2 regions of the Shewanella sp. MM_2022_3 genome follow, and region 2 is predicted to be linked to the other one. Evidence: predicted binding sites of a transcription regulator. Region 2 holds the regulator's gene; the other holds the start of a gene.
What was found. Region 2 encodes MetJ, which represses methionine synthesis genes. Its sites were predicted from a motif close to TAGACGTCTAGACGTCTA; they were not measured.
Positions count from the first base shown of each region.

Region 1: metK (methionine adenosyltransferase) is a predicted target of MetJ. The motif match lies at 3,686-3,703, and genes of this name have one in related genera.

Region 1 is NZ_JAKZGV010000009.1:47,523-56,460, forward strand. Features, by position in the region: gene epd (erythrose-4-phosphate dehydrogenase) at 130-1,146, opposite strand; gene tkt (transketolase) at 1,275-3,269, opposite strand; gene metK (methionine adenosyltransferase) at 3,746-4,897, shown strand; gene MMG82_RS07640 (sensor domain-containing diguanylate cyclase) at 5,048-6,019, opposite strand; gene MMG82_RS07645 (hypothetical protein) at 6,343-6,687, opposite strand; gene MMG82_RS07650 (EAL domain-containing protein) at 6,677-8,689, opposite strand; gene MMG82_RS07655 (GNAT family N-acetyltransferase) at 8,815-8,938, opposite strand, start outside.
Region 2 is NZ_JAKZGV010000001.1:125,030-133,967, reverse strand. Features, by position in the region: gene MMG82_RS00595 (pentapeptide repeat-containing protein) at 1-98, shown strand, start outside; gene phsA (thiosulfate reductase PhsA) at 477-2,759, shown strand; gene MMG82_RS00585 (4Fe-4S dicluster domain-containing protein) at 2,772-3,338, shown strand; gene nrfD (NrfD/PsrC family molybdoenzyme membrane anchor subunit) at 3,341-4,285, shown strand; gene MMG82_RS00575 (sulfite exporter TauE/SafE family protein) at 4,449-5,192, opposite strand; gene metJ (met regulon transcriptional regulator MetJ) at 5,300-5,614, opposite strand; gene metB (cystathionine gamma-synthase) at 5,837-7,000, shown strand; gene MMG82_RS00560 (bifunctional aspartate kinase/homoserine dehydrogenase II) at 7,012-8,938, shown strand, end outside.

The DNA.
Region 1 (8,938 bases), on a different contig from region 2:
AACGCTTCCTTTTATAATCAAAAAACAAACTGGTTTTTCATCAATCGGTTAGTGTAGATGGCGATTCGGCACTCGACATCCCGTCGAATTGGCCACTACGCTTTAACCCATTGGTATCAATTCTTATCTTCAGCTTTGTTTAGCTGCAATCATCGCCAAACTGGTATCTAACATGCGATTGGCAAAGCCCCACTCGTTATCGCACCACAGCAACAGTTTAACCAACTGCCCTGCGCTCACCCGAGTCTGGGTGCCATCGACAATACTGGAGCGCGGATCATGGTTAAAATCACAGGATACCAGCGGCTCGTCAGTATAGCCTAAGATGCCGTTAAATCGTCCATTGGCGGCCAATTCTAACACTTGATTGACGGTCGCAATATCCACTGTTTTATCTAATGTTACCGAAAGATCGATAGCGGTAACGTTGATCGTGGGAACGCGCACCGAAATCGCCTCAAACTTGTCCTTCATATGCGGCAAAATCCGCTCAATACCGCGGGCAAGTTTAGTGTCGACAGGGATAATTGACTGCCCAGCCGCTCGGGTGCGGCGTAAGTCATCATGATAGGCATCAATCACTTGCTGATCGTTCATCGCCGAATGAATGGTGGTAATCGCGCCACTTTTCACGCCAAAGTGTTTATCCAGTACATCAATCACAGGCACGATACAGTTGGTGGTACAAGAAGCATTGGAGACCACAGTATGCTCGGCGCGCAGTAAGTCTTGATTCACACCGTAAACGATAGTGCCGTCGACATCGGCCGATGAAGGATGACTGATTAAGACTTGTTTGGCACCCGCGTGGATATGGGCCTCGCAGCTTTGTCGATCTAAAATGGCACCTGTCGCTTCATAGACGATATCGATGTCCATCTCGCGCCAAGGTAGCTTGGCTGGATCAGGTTCATGGAGAATTTTGATGGCGTCATCGCCGATCAGCATCTGATCATCGACTAATTTGACTCTGGGCTGAAATCGACCGTGGGTAGTATCGTACTGGGTCAAATGGACAATGGCTTCAGGCTTAGCCAACTCATTGATTGCGACAATTTGGATTTGCTGGCGTTTTCCGGACTCATATAAAGCACGAAGGATTGAGCGGCCAATACGACCATAACCATTGATTGCGACTCGGATCATTGAGGTCTTTATTTCCTCTTAACAATACTGCATATACAAAAACGGCCTGCAAACGATTGCAGGCCGCATTATACAGATTAACCTTTCAAAAGTTTAACCTTTTGTCGGTAATCCCATCACCTAAACAATTAGCCTAGTGATTTTGCAGCGTTCAGCACATTTTCAACGGTGAAACCGAAGTGCTTCAGCAGCACGTTGCCTGGCGCAGACTCACCAAAAGTAGTCATGCCCACAACTGTGCCTTCGAAACCAACATACTTGTACCAGAAGTCAGTATGGGCCGCTTCGATAGCAATACGTTTAGTTACGGCTTTTGGCAGTACAGATTCTTTGTAAGCAGCATCTTGCTTATCAAACTCAGTGTTTGATGGCATAGATACCACGCGAACTTGTTTGCCTTGTTCAGTCAGGGCCGCAGCAGCTTCTACCGCCAATTGCACTTCACTACCAGTAGCGATCAGAATGTACTCAGGTGTACCTGCACAGTCTTGCAGTACGTAAGCGCCTTTTGCCACATTGGCTAATTGCTCAGCAGTACGTGCTTGAGCCTTCAGGTTTTGACGGCTGAAGATCAGTGATGTTGGAGCATGGCGACGTTCGATAGCCGCTTTCCACGCTACTGCGGTTTCAGCCGCGTCACATGGGCGCCATACCGCCATGTTTGGCGTCATACGCAGGTTAGCTAATTGCTCAACGGGTTGGTGAGTTGGGCCGTCTTCACCTTGACCGATAGAGTCATGGGTGTAAACGAAGATGTTTTGAATGCCCATCAGTGCAGACATACGTACAGCGTTGCGTGCGTATTCCATGAACATCATGAAAGTCGCGCCGTAGTTGATGAAACCACCGTGCAGAGACACACCGTTCATGATGCCGCTCATACCGAATTCACGCACACCGTAGTACACGTAGTTACCCGCTGGATCGTCTTGAATCCCTTTAGAACCTGCCCACAAGGTGAGGTTAGAACCCGCTAAGTCTGCTGAGCCGCCTAACAGTTCAGGCAGCATAGCGCCAAAGGCTGCAATCGCGTTTTGTGACGCTTTACGGCTCGCAATACCTTCGCCTTTGGCTTGGCATTCTTGGATAAAGGCTTGTGCTTTGGCTTCGAAATCGGCTGGTAATTCACCTTTCAGTACACGGCGCTCATATTCTGCCGCCAGTTCTGGATATGCTTTAGCGTAAGCGGCAAACTTATCGTTCCATGCCGCTTCACGGGCGGCTCCCACTTCTTTAGCATCCCAACCAGCGTATACATCGGCAGGGATTTCGAATGGCGCATGTGGCCAGCCTAAGAATTCACGGGCCGCGGCGATTTCCGCATCACCTAATGGCGCGCCGTGGCAATCGTGGCTGCCAGATTTGTTTGGCGAACCAAAACCGATAATGGTTTTGCAGCAGATCATGGTTGGTTTATCGGTGACCGCTTTAGCCGCTTCGATAGCAGCGCGAATCGCATCGCTATCGTGACCATCTACGTCAGCAATCACGTGCCAGCCGTATGATTCGAAACGTTTTGGCGTGTCATCGGTAAACCAGCCTTCAACATGGCCGTCGATAGAGATGCCGTTGTCATCCCAAAATGCGATCAGTTTGCCTAGGCCTAAGGTACCAGCCAGAGAACACGCTTCGTGGGAAATACCTTCCATCAAGCAGCCATCGCCAAGGAAGCAGTAAGTGTAGTGGTCAACAATCTCGTGACCTTCACGGTTAAACTGTGCCGCTAAGGTTTTTTCTGCAATCGCCATACCCACAGCGTTGCTGATCCCCGCACCTAATGGACCCGTGGTGGTTTCAACACCTGGGGTGTAACCGTATTCAGGGTGACCTGGGGTTTTAGAATGTAACTGACGGAATTGCTTCAGTTCATCCATTGGCAGGTCGTAGCCAGTGAGGTGTAATAAAGAGTAGATCAGCATAGAGCCGTGACCGTTAGAGAGGATAAAGCGATCTCTATCGACCCATTTCGGATTGTTCGGGTTGTGCTTAAGGAAATCATTCCACAGCACTTCAGCAATATCTGCCATGCCCATTGGGGCGCCTGGGTGGCCTGAGTTTGCTTTTTGAACTGCATCCATACTTAACGCACGGATTGCGTTGGCGAGTACTTTACGGGAAGACATGCTCTCTCCTGCTTAATTTGTGGGGTCTAGCGGGCAATTTGGACGCATATTTTCCCCTACATAGCGAAGCGACGCAAACGAAAATTCATCACAATCTCGCCTTACCATCGCCAATAGAACTTTTTGCGATAAAAAATGGCTTAAGGATGAACTATTCAAGCCAATGATTCGTAGTTTAAGTCGCTATGACAATACTCTGTACAATTTCCCCCAAAGCACGTCTCGGTGGAAAAGAGGAAATGCCGCCGCGTATCCTTAACGGAATTAGATGGATTTTAAACACTTTTAATTAATTATTTTCAATCAGTTAAATGACTAACATGCTTTTTAGTTCAAATTTTAAAGCTGAGATTTACCTCACTAAGTACAGAAATATTTAGCTTTGGGGGTGTCATGGCGATGAAATTCCACTAAAATAGCCGTCTAGATGTAGATGCTTCTACACGTTTGATTGCTAACAACGAGATTTTCCTACTATGGCAAAGCACTTGTTTACTTCTGAGTCGGTCTCAGAAGGTCATCCCGATAAAATTGCAGATCAGATTTCTGATGCTGTGCTAGACGCGATTCTGGCCCAAGATCCTAAAGCACGTGTCGCGTGCGAAACGTATGTCAAAACTGGCATGGTATTAGTAGGTGGCGAAGTGACCACCTCTGCCTGGGTTGATATTGAAGAGCTGACCCGTAAAACGGTTCGTGAAATTGGTTATATCCATTCTGATATGGGCTTCGATGCCGATTCTTGCGCCGTATTAAACGCGATTGGTAAACAGTCTCCAGACATCAACCAAGGTGTTGACCGCGCCGATCCAAAAGAGCAAGGTGCCGGCGACCAAGGTTTAATGTTTGGTTATGCCAGCAACGAAACTGACATTCTGATGCCAGCGCCTATTACTTATGCCCACGCATTAGTGAAGCGTCAATCTGAAGTGCGTAAAAACGGCACTCTGCCATGGTTACGCCCAGATGCGAAAAGCCAAGTTACCTTCGCTTACGAAGACAACAAGATTGTTGGTATCGATGCGATCGTACTGTCTACCCAACACAGCCCTGATATCGCCCAAGCGGATTTGATTGAAGGCGTGATGGAAACCATCATCAAACCAGTTCTGCCAGCACAATGGCTGAGCAAGGACACTAAATACTTCATTAACCCAACTGGCCGTTTCGTTATCGGTGGTCCAATGGGTGACTGTGGTTTAACCGGTCGTAAGATCATTGTGGATACCTACGGCGGTATGGCGCGTCACGGTGGTGGTGCATTCTCTGGTAAAGACCCATCAAAAGTAGACCGTAGTGCTGCTTACGCTGCCCGTTACGTTGCGAAAAACATCGTAGCAGCGGGTCTGGCAGACCGTTGTGAGATCCAAGTGTCTTACGCTATCGGTGTAGCTGAACCGACTTCTATCAGTGTTGAGACTTTCGGTACGGGTAAAGTATCTGAAGAAGTCTTAATCAAGTTAGTCCGTCAACACTTCGACCTGCGCCCATACGGCCTAACTGAAATGTTGAACTTAGCTCGTCCAATTTACCAAGCGACTGCCGCTTATGGTCACTTTGGCCGCAGCGAGTTCCCATGGGAAGCGACGGATAAAGCTGACGCACTGCTCGCCGATGCAGGTCTATAATCTGCATTATCCCCATGCTTTCGCTTGTAAAAAAACCGCCTAAGGGCGGTTTTTTGTTTCCAATGACAAAGGTTACAACCTTTAACTTTTTAAAATGATAAGTACAATCGAATATTAGGTGACGAGTCTAGTATTGAGACTATCTTCCTATTATTCCGTAAAACAAGGCTCTAAATGCACACCATGGCAACAGTCTTTACCAGCCCGCTTAGCAACATATAACGCCGCATCGGCTGCACTAAGTAACAGAGTTTCAGAATCACGAATTCCTGCACAGAGAGTCGCAACCCCAACACTCGCACTCAATCGAGTATCTCCCTCGATAACAATATCCAATGCTTTAATTGCTTGACAGATCTTCTCAGCAATCTGTTGAGCATTTTCTCTATCCGTATTGCCTAGGATTAACGCAAACTCGTCTCCCCCAAACCGGCAAGGTAAGTCAGCAGGACGTTGGCAGAAAGACTTCAACACTCTTCCCACCATCTGTAACGAATCATCCCCCATCTGATGGCCAAGGTGATCATTACATGCCTTGAAATTATCCAAATCCAGCATAAGAAGGGAAAGCGGGGTTTGCTCTCGCTGACTTCGACGCCACTCGTTGTGCAAAAAACGACTAAATAACCGCCTATTGGCTAAGCCAGTTAATGCATCGTGTTCAGATAAATCCGCTATCTCTAGCTCCAGTAGTTTACGCTCAGTAATATTGGCATGGGAAATAACGTAATAACCGGGTTCAACGCCTTGGCCTTGAACTGAGACGACTCGCATCAGAAAATATCTTAAGATATCAGGACTATGGCAAGGGTACTCCATAGAAAATCGCTCTTGGTCATGCTGAATAACTCGGCGAATACCCTCAAATGCGGTTAGTGCAAGCGGCTCATCAGAACCTGCACACACATTCATATAGTTTGTCCCAATCCAATTATAGCCCTTCGGCATACCATTTTGCTCGGCAAACCGATTCCATGAAAGATTGGTAAATTGTATGACACCTGTACTATCAATTACCGAAATTTGATCCTCCAGAGAATCTAGAAGAGCAGCCAGAAATTTGGCATGTTCGATAAAATGCGATCCATCACACCAATCATCATCCACCATGGCAGTGTACATCCCGCGCTAAAAACAATACAAATTTGATAAATAAGTAGGTTAAGTAAAGCAGCCAAATCCCAATACGCCAAGAATAAATACTCAAAAAGAGGTGCTAAATAACTTAATACTAATGAACAAATGAGCAAGTTATTATCAAGAACACTAAGTAACTAAGTTTACCATTATTAGGGCGTGTTGACGTTTCCACTTTTATAACAATTAGGCGCGATGTTATGCAGTGCAAAGTGCATGACGTGTCGTAATCCCTCGTTTGGCGAAATAAGAAACACAAAGCCACTGCAGAATTTATTATTCTAAGGAATATCAGAATTGTTTATGTTTTAGCAGTGGTCAAAATGGGCGTTTTGCATACACAGCAGATTTATCTGCGCAGCGGATAACAGTGCACACTCTTGTTCGCCAATTATCCTTGCACCTTGAACGACCTCAGGCGTTAAACATACTATAGCCGCACTGTAAGCATTGGTGCGGCCGCAATCGAGCCAACAATCTTCAATCTGTAACCAATAATGGGGGCGACTATCGTCGCAATCGACTTCAAATCCTCGGGCCTCACATTGCTGCAAGGCACACTCGGATAATAATACGCGCAGGTTGTCCCACGCCGATAAACTAGTCTGGGCATAGTTAGTCAACAAGATATTGACCAAGGATTTACTCACCATTTATCTCCAACCAAAAGGCTTTAGCATCGGGTCCTGGCATTGCCTTGGCATATAACCAACCTTGCACATAAGCAACACCAGCTTCTTTTACAAACTCGGCTTCAACACGGGTTTCAACACCCTCAGCTGTTAAGCTAAAACCTAAACTACTACAAAGTTTGCAAATTTGCAGATATAAAGTACGACCTTTAGGCTCACTGGCATTGGCGAGAATACTGCGATCTAGCTTAATACCATCGACATTAATTCGACTCAGTAGACTTAAACTCGAAAACCCAGTACCAAAATCATCCAACCAAAAACGGAAACCACACTGCTTAAGCTGTTTGATACTGCTATCAATGCGGCTTAAATCCAACATGAATGCCGATTCTAACATCTCAATTTCGACCTGATGAGCAACACTACCTAATCTATCATTCATAATCGCTAATAATTGACTATCGGTGATGTTATTGGGGTCAATATTGATACTGACCTTAGGAAAAAAGCCCTCTAATGCCCAACGAGCAAGATCTTCTGCAACGGTATTAATTACAAAACGATCAATAATGTGGGAATAGCCCGCACGTTGAAACGCATCAATAAAATAAGGGCCTTTTAAGGCCCCATACTCATCCCGAAGACGAATAAGCGCCTCAAATCCAACCACTTTACCATCAATTAAAGCAATCTTAGGTTGATAGTGAAGCTGTAATTCACCGGCTAACACCTCTTTGATGGTTTTCTCTAAATTAATTTCAGCCTTTAAAGACTCTGACTGTTTTTTTAGATAATGTGTTTCATTCATCAGCTCAATATCTGCTTGAAATTGAATCCTTTTGATAAGCTCACGATCGAACTCATAGTGTTCACTCATTAAAGAAAATCGCTGTACAAATGGTAGATAAATCAACACACCGATAGCTATCAAAAAGCATTGAAATATTACAGCACTAAAATGCCCACTCGCCATATAAGCATTAATAAATGGAGGTGTTATCCAAGGAAAGCTATGAGCATCAAATTCTAGAATACCTATACTGATGGCGCTATAGGCCAATATAAAATTCACTATGGGCGAGAGTATAAATGGCAATAATAATCTAGGGTTGAAAATAATAGGTAAACCATAAATTAATATTTCATTGATATTGAAAAATGCAAAGGGTGTTGCAATCTTAGCAATATGGCGTGTTGCACTGTCTTTAGAACTAATGAAAATAGCAATAATGAGCGATAAAGTTGCCCCGCTGCCACCGTAAAGAATAAACAAATCCATAAATTGACTAGCAGTTAGATTAGGTACAACCTCAGTCAAGCCATTATCGACACCAATTAATAGTAGATATGCATTATCACCGTGCACTCCGAAGCTCCAGAGCACATGGGTTAATAAAATACGGATAAACAATTGGATCCCAATACTAGCGGTTTGCAAAGTATCAATTAGTGGCGAAAAAAACCAGCTAAGTAAGGCAGATGCTTCAGTAACAAGCATCAATATAACCATAAAACAAATAACTACTGGCAAAAAAATATTCAGATGCTGTTTTAAGTATCGACTCAATGCTTTTCCTTTTACTAAGTCTAGCCATCGCCAAGTAACCAATATGCGCAATAGATATGCCGTTAAAATCGGTAATAAAACCACCCGAGGATCACCTAAAACCACATCAACATAATCAATGCTAAGTACTTCCTCTGTGGTTGGCACATGCAAAGCCAGTAAGATGCTAAAGGAGATTGAGCACACAACAATCGCTGAAAGCTGAAGATATTTGGCAAAATGGAAGGAAAGAGAAATAAGCGCAAGCAACGGAAATATCTTTGCAAGCTGCACAGAAAAAAATGTTAAGCCATAAAAAAATGCCGTTGTTTGCCATTCCGGGATCCAACTACTTAATAACGCTATAACCAGTGATAGTAGTGAGTTTACAAGAATAAACGGCAATAACGCGATGAAGGACTCACGTACAGAGATAAGAAAACTTCTGTCCAGAAAATTTCGAAGTTCAAACATGATATCAGGGTTATTATTGACAACTATTTAATAAAACATAGTCGATCAATCTTTTAGGACACAATCAACCTAAAAAATACTGATTTTTGAAAGCAGAACAACGTAACATATGGCGGGAAAACGAGTTAACGATGAGCGAGTGCATATGAGCGAATATCAACGCTCATAATATAATAATCCCTATCAGAAAAAGTAAAAAAATCTGCAACTTGCATTTTAGCTTTACGAGTATGCGCCGCCAAAGAACGC
Region 2 (8,938 bases):
ATATCGATATTTTTAATAATAAAATTAAAGGTGCTAAGTTTAGCCGCGACGAAGCCGTTCGTTTACTCAATGGCTTAGAGATCAACCTAGTCGATTAAGCTGCCATTTTACCGAGCTTGTTTTGGTAATTTTTTAGATTTTTTTAGGGTGTTTTTTATCTCAAAATTTAGGCGGGTTAAGCCCTAAATGACTCGCCAATTCAATTGATCCTATTCACAAATTTTTAGAGTATTTTTAACTTTTAGTTGCCGCAGATCACACCAAACTTGCCTATGTGGTTTACCACAATAGCCGCATACCTCTTTCGAGATAACAATTACCCTGGAACAGCAAAATGCCAACGTTTTTTAAGGCATTGGCATTAATAACTAAAAACCTGTGAGCAGATTTAGCCTTTAACCGCAGTGGTGACAAAAAGCCTAAGTTTGCGTGTGCCAATTGGCGCATAAGGGTGGATGAGTGTGATGGAGGTAACCATGATTGAGCTTAATAGGCGAACCTTTTTAAAGGGCGCAGGGGCCAGCGGTGCAACGTGCGCCTTGGCTAGCCTGTTGCCAGGCAGCTTAGCGGCATTAGAAAGTAAGCAGCTGAAGGGAATGGGCAAGGAAATTGCCAGTATTTGTGAGATGTGTTCGACCCGCTGCCCGATTTCAGCGCGGGTGATTGAAGGTAAAAACGTCTTTATCAGTGGTAACAAGGCGGCTAAATCCTTTGGCGGTAAAGTCTGTGCCCGTGGTGGTGCTGGCCATAGTTTACTTTACGATCCACAGCGGATTGTGAAACCACTCAAACGGGTTGGCGAGCGCGGCGAGGGTAAGTGGGTTGAAATCAGTTGGGATGAAGCCTATCAACTAATTGCCGATAATCTCAATAAAATCAAGCAAGCTCACGGCCCAGAGGCGGTGGCGTTTTCCTCAAAATCCGGTTCGCAAGAAAAACACCTATTCCACCTCGCCACGGCGTTTGGTAGCCCAAATACCTTTACCCATGCCTCAACTTGCCCAGGTGGTTATGAAATTGCCGCTAAGGCCATGTTTGGCACTAAGGTAAAGCGCGACTTAAGCAACTCCAAATACATCATTAACTTCGGCCATAACCTGTACGAAGGCATCAACATGTCCGAAACCCGTGGCATGATGGCGGCGCAAATGGATAAAGGCGCCAAGCTGGTGGTATTTGAGCCAAGATTCTCAGTGGTTGCCGATAAAGCCGATGAATGGTACGCGATTCGTCCCGGCACCGATGTGGCCGTCGCTTTAGCCTTATGCCATGTATTGATTGAAGAAAACCTTTACGACAAGGCCTTTATCGAGCGTTATGTGGAAGGTTTTGACGCCTTCGCCGCCGAAGTAAAAGCCTACACCCCTGAGTGGGCCGAAACCGTTTCCGATGTGCCCGCCAAAGACATTCGCCGTATTGCCCGTGAATATGCCGCTAAAGCGCCCCATGCTGTAGTGGATTTTGGTCACCGAGCCACCTTTACCACCGAAGAGTTTGAAATGCGCCGCGCGCTTTACGCTGCCAACATATTGATTGGCAATATTGAGCGTAAGGGCGGTATCTACCTAGGTCAAAAGCCTAGCGATTATAACAAGCTCGCGGGTGAAGATGTGTCGCCTGTGCTGGGTAAACCCGGCGTGAAAGATATGCCAAAACCAGCGGCAAAACGTATCGACCAAGTGGAAGAGCAGTACGCCATGATGTGGTCAGCGGGCGGGATTTATCAAACCATCCTCGATGCGACCTTAAGTGCCGTGCCCTACCAATTACACGGTTGGGTGATGTCCCGTACTAACCCAATGCAAACCATGACCGACAGAGCGCGTGTGGTCGAAGCCTTGAAAAATCTCGACTTTGTTGCCGTGTGCGATGTGTATATCAGCGAAACCGCCGCCTATGCCGACGTGATTTTACCTGAGTCAACTTACCTTGAACGCGATGAGGAAATCGCCGACAAGTCAGGTAAAAACCCTGCCTACTATGTGCGCCAACGGGTAGTTGAAACCTTAGGGGATACTCGTCCTTCATGGCAAATCTTTAAGGATATTGGCCACAAATTGGGCCTGAGTGAATTCTACCCTTGGGACAACATGGAAACCCTGCAACTGTTGCAGGTAAACCGCGACACAGATCTGCTACGCCGGATCAAAGACGAAGGTTTTGTCAGCTTCGGTAAGCCGATAATGCTGCGCGAACCTAAAATGGTGGCCGAATTTACTAAGGCTTACGCCAATGCCAAACCCGTGGATGAAGACGGCACCTACGGCAGTTTACTCAGCTTTAAAACCCCAAGCGGCAAGATTGAATTGACCTCAGCCAAGGTTGAAGCCATGGCGCCAGGACGCGGGGTGATTAAGTTCCGCGAAGTGCAGCTTAAAAAGCCTAATGAACTCTACTTTATCCAAGGTAAGGTTGCGGTACATACCAATGGCGCGACCCACAATGTGCCCATGCTGGCGAATTTGATGTCGGATAACGCCGTATGGGTTCACCCAGATACCGCGAGCAAATTAGGCATCAGCAATGGTGACCCTATCCGCTTAACCAGTAGCGTAGGTACAGAAGAAGGCCATGCGTTAGTCACCCCGGGCATTCGCCCCGATACCGTGTTTGCTTATATGGGCTTTGGCTCTAAAAACAAAGAGTTGGTCAGAGCGACAGGCAAAGGTATCCACTGTGGAAACTTATTGCCCCACGTTACCGCACCTGTGTGTGGCATGACAGTACACACCACTGGCGTCACGCTGGCAAAACGCTAATTGGAGGCTCAAATGACTAAAAGATATGTGATGGTGCACGATGAGAACAAGTGCATCGGCTGCCAAGCCTGTAACGTGGCTTGCCGCAGTGAAAACGGCGTACCAGAAGGGGTGACCCGTTTACAGGTGAGAGTCGAAGGGCCCTATGGCGAAATGCCACATCTGCACTTTAAGTACCACAGAGTGTCGTGTCAGCAGTGTGAAGATGCGCCCTGTGTGAAGGTGTGTCCAACGGGCGCGGCCTACGTTGGCGAGGACGGCATTGTCTCTATCCACGGCGACAAGTGTGTGGGTTGTATGTACTGCGTGGCGGCGTGCCCCTACAAAGTGCGTTTTATGAATCCCGAAACCAAAGTGGCTGACAAGTGTAACTTCTGTAAGGACACCCGCTTGGCCCGTGGAGAACAACCAGCCTGCGTGACTGTATGTCCGACCGATGCATTGGTGTTTGGCGATGCTAACGATCCACAAAGTGATGTGGCAAAACTGCTTAACACTAAGATCACTTACCAAGATAAGACCCATTTAGGCACTCATCCTAGGGTATATCGCGTTCCTACCAAAAGAGGGGGGATTTGATTATGAACAATACTTGGGGCGATATGGCACAATATGATCCCGTCACTTGGCACTGGGTCATCGCCGTGTATCTGTTTATGGCGGGTTTATCCGCCGGAAGTTTGCTGATTGGCATTGGTTTGCGTTGGTTCAATCAAGAAAAAACGCAAATTGAGAGCAATATTCTCAAGGCCGCGGCGATTATTGGCCCTGTGGCCATCAGCTTAGGTTTGGCTTGTTTAGTGTTTGATTTAACTAAGCCTTTCCACTTCTGGTTGATTTTAATTAACTACAACTTCCAGTCCGTTATGGCGATTGGGGTACTAGCGCTACTGGCTTACTCACCCTTGGCATTTGCCTACGCGATTCTTGTGCTGCGTGACGATTTGCCAAAGTGGGGCTTAGGTTTCTTAGTGCCTATCGCTAAGCTGCTGATGCCCTTTAGAAAGCTGATTGAAGTGCTATTGTTTGTCCTCGCGATCGGTGTAGGCGCATACACTGGCTTCTTAATTTCGGCGATGAATGCCTATCCGATGCTGAACACTGCGGTATTACCAGCGCTGTTCTTGGTATCTGGTTTATCGGCGGGCGCTGCGGCCAATGCGGTGCTGGCGCTGGTGATGTTCAAAACCGATAGTCACGACAAGACCTTAGCCAAAATGCATGGCTTAGAGCTGCCAGTGATGGCAATCGAAATCATGTTCCTGTTTATGTTGTTCTGCGCCTTGTACTTTAAGGGCGGTGCGGCGGCTGCGGCGCTGGCATCACTCACCTCTGGCGTGTGGGCAAGCGTATTCTGGATTGGCGTGGTCGGGATTGGCTTTGGTGTGCCATTGCTGTTTATGCTGTTGCCTGCCGCAACTCGCCACAGCAAGGGCGCGATGATTATGGTGGCCTGCGCCAGCTTAACCGGCGTGTTAGCACTGAGACACTTTATCGTGTATGCAGGACAAAGCTACCTGAGCTAAGTGATGTTAGCGAATGCTCTAACCCATGGCATTCAAACTAGCGCAACAAATATGAGTATTACTTTAATACGATTAAGTGATACTCAAATGGGTTACAACACGCATCCCTGCAAGCAAAAAGCACCGGTAACGGTGCTTTTTTATGGCGGCAATTGGCAGAGGATTATTGCGGCAATAGCTCAATCACAGATTTCACCGTAAGCACTAAGGCGCTGATAGCACAGAGGGCTAAGGTCGCCATCTTGGTCTTATGCTTATCCACATTCCCCACCAGTTTGCCCGCCACTAAATAGCCTAAAAACACTGAGGGCAACAGCATCAGGGATAACCATAAATGCTTAACTTCGAGCAGGCCCGTCACCCCAAGAATGACCAGCGCTATGGTCGAGCTGAAGATAAAGAAGGCTGATAGTGCGGCGCGAAACTTTGAGGCATCCTTACCAGCCAACAGAATCGCCATCGGCGGACCACCAATGGCGGCAATATTACCGAAGATCCCCGATATCACGCCCGCGCCAAATAGCGTCGCTTTATTCACTGGCAAGCTAAATTTATACAGACTCAGCACCACGGCGACTGCCACAATGGCTGCAATCGCTAAACCAAGAATCGGCTGCGGCGCAAACAGCAACAGGCTGGCACCGATAAAACCTCCGGGTACTCGACCGATAAGCGCGTATTGCAAGCCATTGAATTCTAAATGGCCGCGTTCACGCAATAGGGTGAGTAGCGCGATGGAAAAGCCCATCACAATCACGGGGGCGGGCACTAATTCGGGGTCGACAATATACAGCAGCGGACTCGCCACCACAGCAAGGCCAAAGCCAATCAGACTTTGGGTGAGGGCACCTAAAAACACAATCACAGACGCAATAGCGAGCGTTTGTGGATCTATCAAGGAGAACATAGGATTCCATCAAAACAAAATAGGGATCGTTACTCTAACCCATCAGGCAAGATGAGTATTAACGATCCCTAATGATTAGGTGCGGCAGGATTATGGACGCCTGAGCGTTATTCCATATCTTCCCACTCGATCCCCATTTCGTCCATCAACCGCTTCGCTTCAGCGGGGATGCTGTCTGGGCACTCTTTCGACAGATCGGTATCATCAGGCAGAGGCTGGCCAGTGTAGGCATGCAAAAATGCTTCGCACAACAGTTCGCTATTCGTTGCGTGGCGCAGGTTGTTGACCTGACGACGGGTACGTTCATCCGTGAGGACTTTTAGCACTTTGAGCGGAATAGACACAGTAATTTTCTTTACTTGTTCATTCTTCTTGCCATGTTCAGCATAGGGGCTGATGTATTCCCCATTCCATTCAGTCATTGACTCACCTGTTATAACGCTAAATTCGGGGCAGATTTTAAACCCTTACAGATTACAGTCAAATTATTGCTACTATTTCTTAGTGATTGCAAACAGATTTCTTTATGTTTAGACGTCTAAACGTCTTAACGCCTATTGACGATACCACTGGGCTTAGGTACATTTAGACGTCCAGACATCTCTTTGTGAACTTAGGAGTTCCCGATGACCGCAGGTAAATTAGTGACCGAACGTCAATTAGCCACATTGGCAGTGCGTCAGGGTATCGAAAGTGATACTCAGTATGGCGCTGTGGTGCCGCCAATTTACCTGTCGACGAATTACGCCTTCGATGGTCATAAAAATCCTCGTGAATTTGATTACAGCCGTTCCGGCAATCCTACCCGCAGCATCCTAGGTGATGCCCTAGCTAAGCTGGAAAAGGGCGCAACCGGTGTAGTGACTTGTACTGGCATGGCAGCCATTACCTTAGTGACCACTTTACTGGGACCAGATGATTTACTGGTGGTGCCCCACGATTGTTACGGTGGCTCTTACCGTTTATTCACCAACCTCGCGAAAAAAGGCCAATTTAAACTGCTGGTGGTCGATCAAACCGACGCCCAAGCGCTTGAGCAAGCCATCGCCCAGCAACCTAAGATGGTGTGGATTGAAACCCCATCTAACCCTCTGCTGCGAGTCGTCGATATCGAATCTATCGCCAAGGCGAGCCACGGTGTGGGCGCGTTAGTGGTAGTGGACAACACTTTCCTCTCGCCAATTTTGCAGCAACCGCTATTACTGGGTGCCGATATCGTTATCCACTCCACCACTAAGTACATCAATGGTCACAGCGATGTGGTGGGCGGCGCGGTGATCGCCAAAGATCCTCAACTCGGCGAGACCTTACATTGGTGGTCAAACACCTTGGGCTTAACGGGTTCAGCCTTCGACAGTTATCAAACCCTGCGCGGTCTGCGTACCTTAGCCGTGCGCATTCGTGAGCACCAAAACAATGCCCAGCGTATTGTGGACGTGCTGACGAGTAGTCCTGTGGTGAGCAAAGTGTATTACCCAGGTCTTGCGGATCATCCCGGCCATGCCATTGCCGTCAAGCAACAAAAAGGTTTTGGCGCTATGCTGAGTTTTGAGCTTAAGGGCGGCGAGGCCGAAGTGGTCGCCTTTTTAGATGCGTTAAGTTTATTCAGCGTGGCTGAGAGTTTAGGCGGCGTCGAGAGTCTCGTAGCCGTGCCCGCGACCATGACCCACAGGGCGATGGAGCCGCAAGCGCGTTTTGAAGCTGGTATTAAAGACACCCTATTACGTTTGTCGGTTGGTATTGAAGATGCCGACGACTTAGTTGCAGATATTCAAGCAGGATTGGCCGCCGTCGCGGCTTGTCAGTAGAGGAATAATAGATGGCACGTTGTCACTTACATAAATTTGGTGGTTCCAGTTTAGCCGATGCCGATTGTTATCGCCGAGTCGCCCATATTCTGTTAACCCATGGCCATAGTGATGATCTGGTGGTGGTGTCTGCCGCGGGTAAAACCACTAACTTTTTATATAAATTATTGTCCCTGCGCGATAGCAACCAATTATGGCAGGAAGAGTTACAAGTCCTTATCAGCTATCAGCAGGGCTTGATTGAGCAGCTGTTATCTAACGAGCAGGCGCGGGATTTACGTGAGCGTTTAACGACGGATAAAGCCCAGTTAATCAGTCTATTATCTTTAGATTCCCGTAACGATTACCAAATTAGTCATGTGGTGAGTTTTGGTGAGCGTTGGTCAGCGCGTCTGATGGCAGCGCTGCTGCGTGAATCTGGCGTGGCCGCAAGTCATGTGGATGCCTGCTCGATTTTAGTGGCAGATGAGGCCGCTGTGCCGCAAATCCGTGTGCAAGAATCCCGCGCCAAAGTGCAAGCCTTACTGGCCGCGCATCCTAACGAGCGTTTAGTGATCACCGGTTTTATCTGCGCCAACGAGCGTGGCGATACCTTGTTATTGGGTCGCAATGGCTCTGACTTTAGCGCCAGCTTAATTGCCAGCCTTGCCGATATTGAGCGCGTGACCATTTGGACCGACGTTGAAGGGGTATTTAACGCCGATCCCAATAAGATCAACGATGCCAAGTTACTGAAAAGCATGTCACTTGCTGAAGCGGACCGCTTGGCGCGTTTAGGCTCACCCGTGTTGCATTCACGTACTTTGCAGCCGCTGTTTAACACTGAGGTGAGCCTAGCTGTGCGTTCAAGCTACGCCTCCCATACCGACTTTACCCTGATTGCGCCGCACAGTTCCTCAGCGAGTGCGCCCGTGGTGACCAATCTAAATGCCGTGGTGTTATTTGGCTTTAAGATCGCGGGTGATGTCGCCAGTCTGCTCGAGCAATTGGTGGAGGCGGGATTAACACCACTGGCACATTGGGTATCGGCGCATCAACGGCTTGAGCTTGCCTATACCGCTGAAAACCAAAAACAAGTACAAAAATTATTGGATGCGCAGGCCGAAGCCCTCGGCATTAAAGATCTGCAAATTAATACCGAACTCGGCTTAGTGGCACTCGTGAGTGCCGATGCCGAGCATTATCGCCGCAGCTTTGCCCGTTTACTGAGCCGCGATGCTAAGCCCTTGTTCAGTGGTGACTTAAGTTTGGTGACCTTAGTGCCACAGTCGCAGGTTAATCTGCTGACACAAAAAGTGCATCGCCGCTGTGCTGGCCCGCGTAAACGCATTGGCGTATTGCTGCTGGGTGTGGGCAATATTGGCGAGGCGTGGGTGAAGCTGTTTAAGTCAGTTTCTCCCTCGTTAAATCAAGAGCTTGAAGCGCAAGTCGAGTTAGTCGGTCTGGTTACTTCCAGTAAAGCCCTGATTAAGTCTACGGGGGTGGATCTGGAAAGCTGGCAGCAGGAATTTGATACTGAAGCGACTCCTTGGCAGTACGAGCATCTATTTGAACAATTAGAACAACTTAACTGCGATGAACTGATTGCATTAGATATCAGCGCCAGCGCCAGTTTAACCCTGCAATACCCAGAGTTTTTCGAGCGCGGCATCCATATGGTCAGCGCAAACAAACTCGCGGGTTCTGGCCCACTGCCTTTTTATCGCGAGCTTAAAGAACAACTCGGTTATCGCCGTTTATTCTGGCGCTATAACGCCAGCTGCGGCGCGGGTTTACCTATTCAGCACGCCTTAAACGATCTGCGTAACAGTGGCGATAGCGTTGAAGCCGTGGGTGGGATTTTCTCTGGCACCCTGTGTTGGTTATTTGAGAAATACGATACCAGTAAACCCTTCTCGGAATTAGTGATTGAAGCACGTGGTTTAGGGATTACCGAAC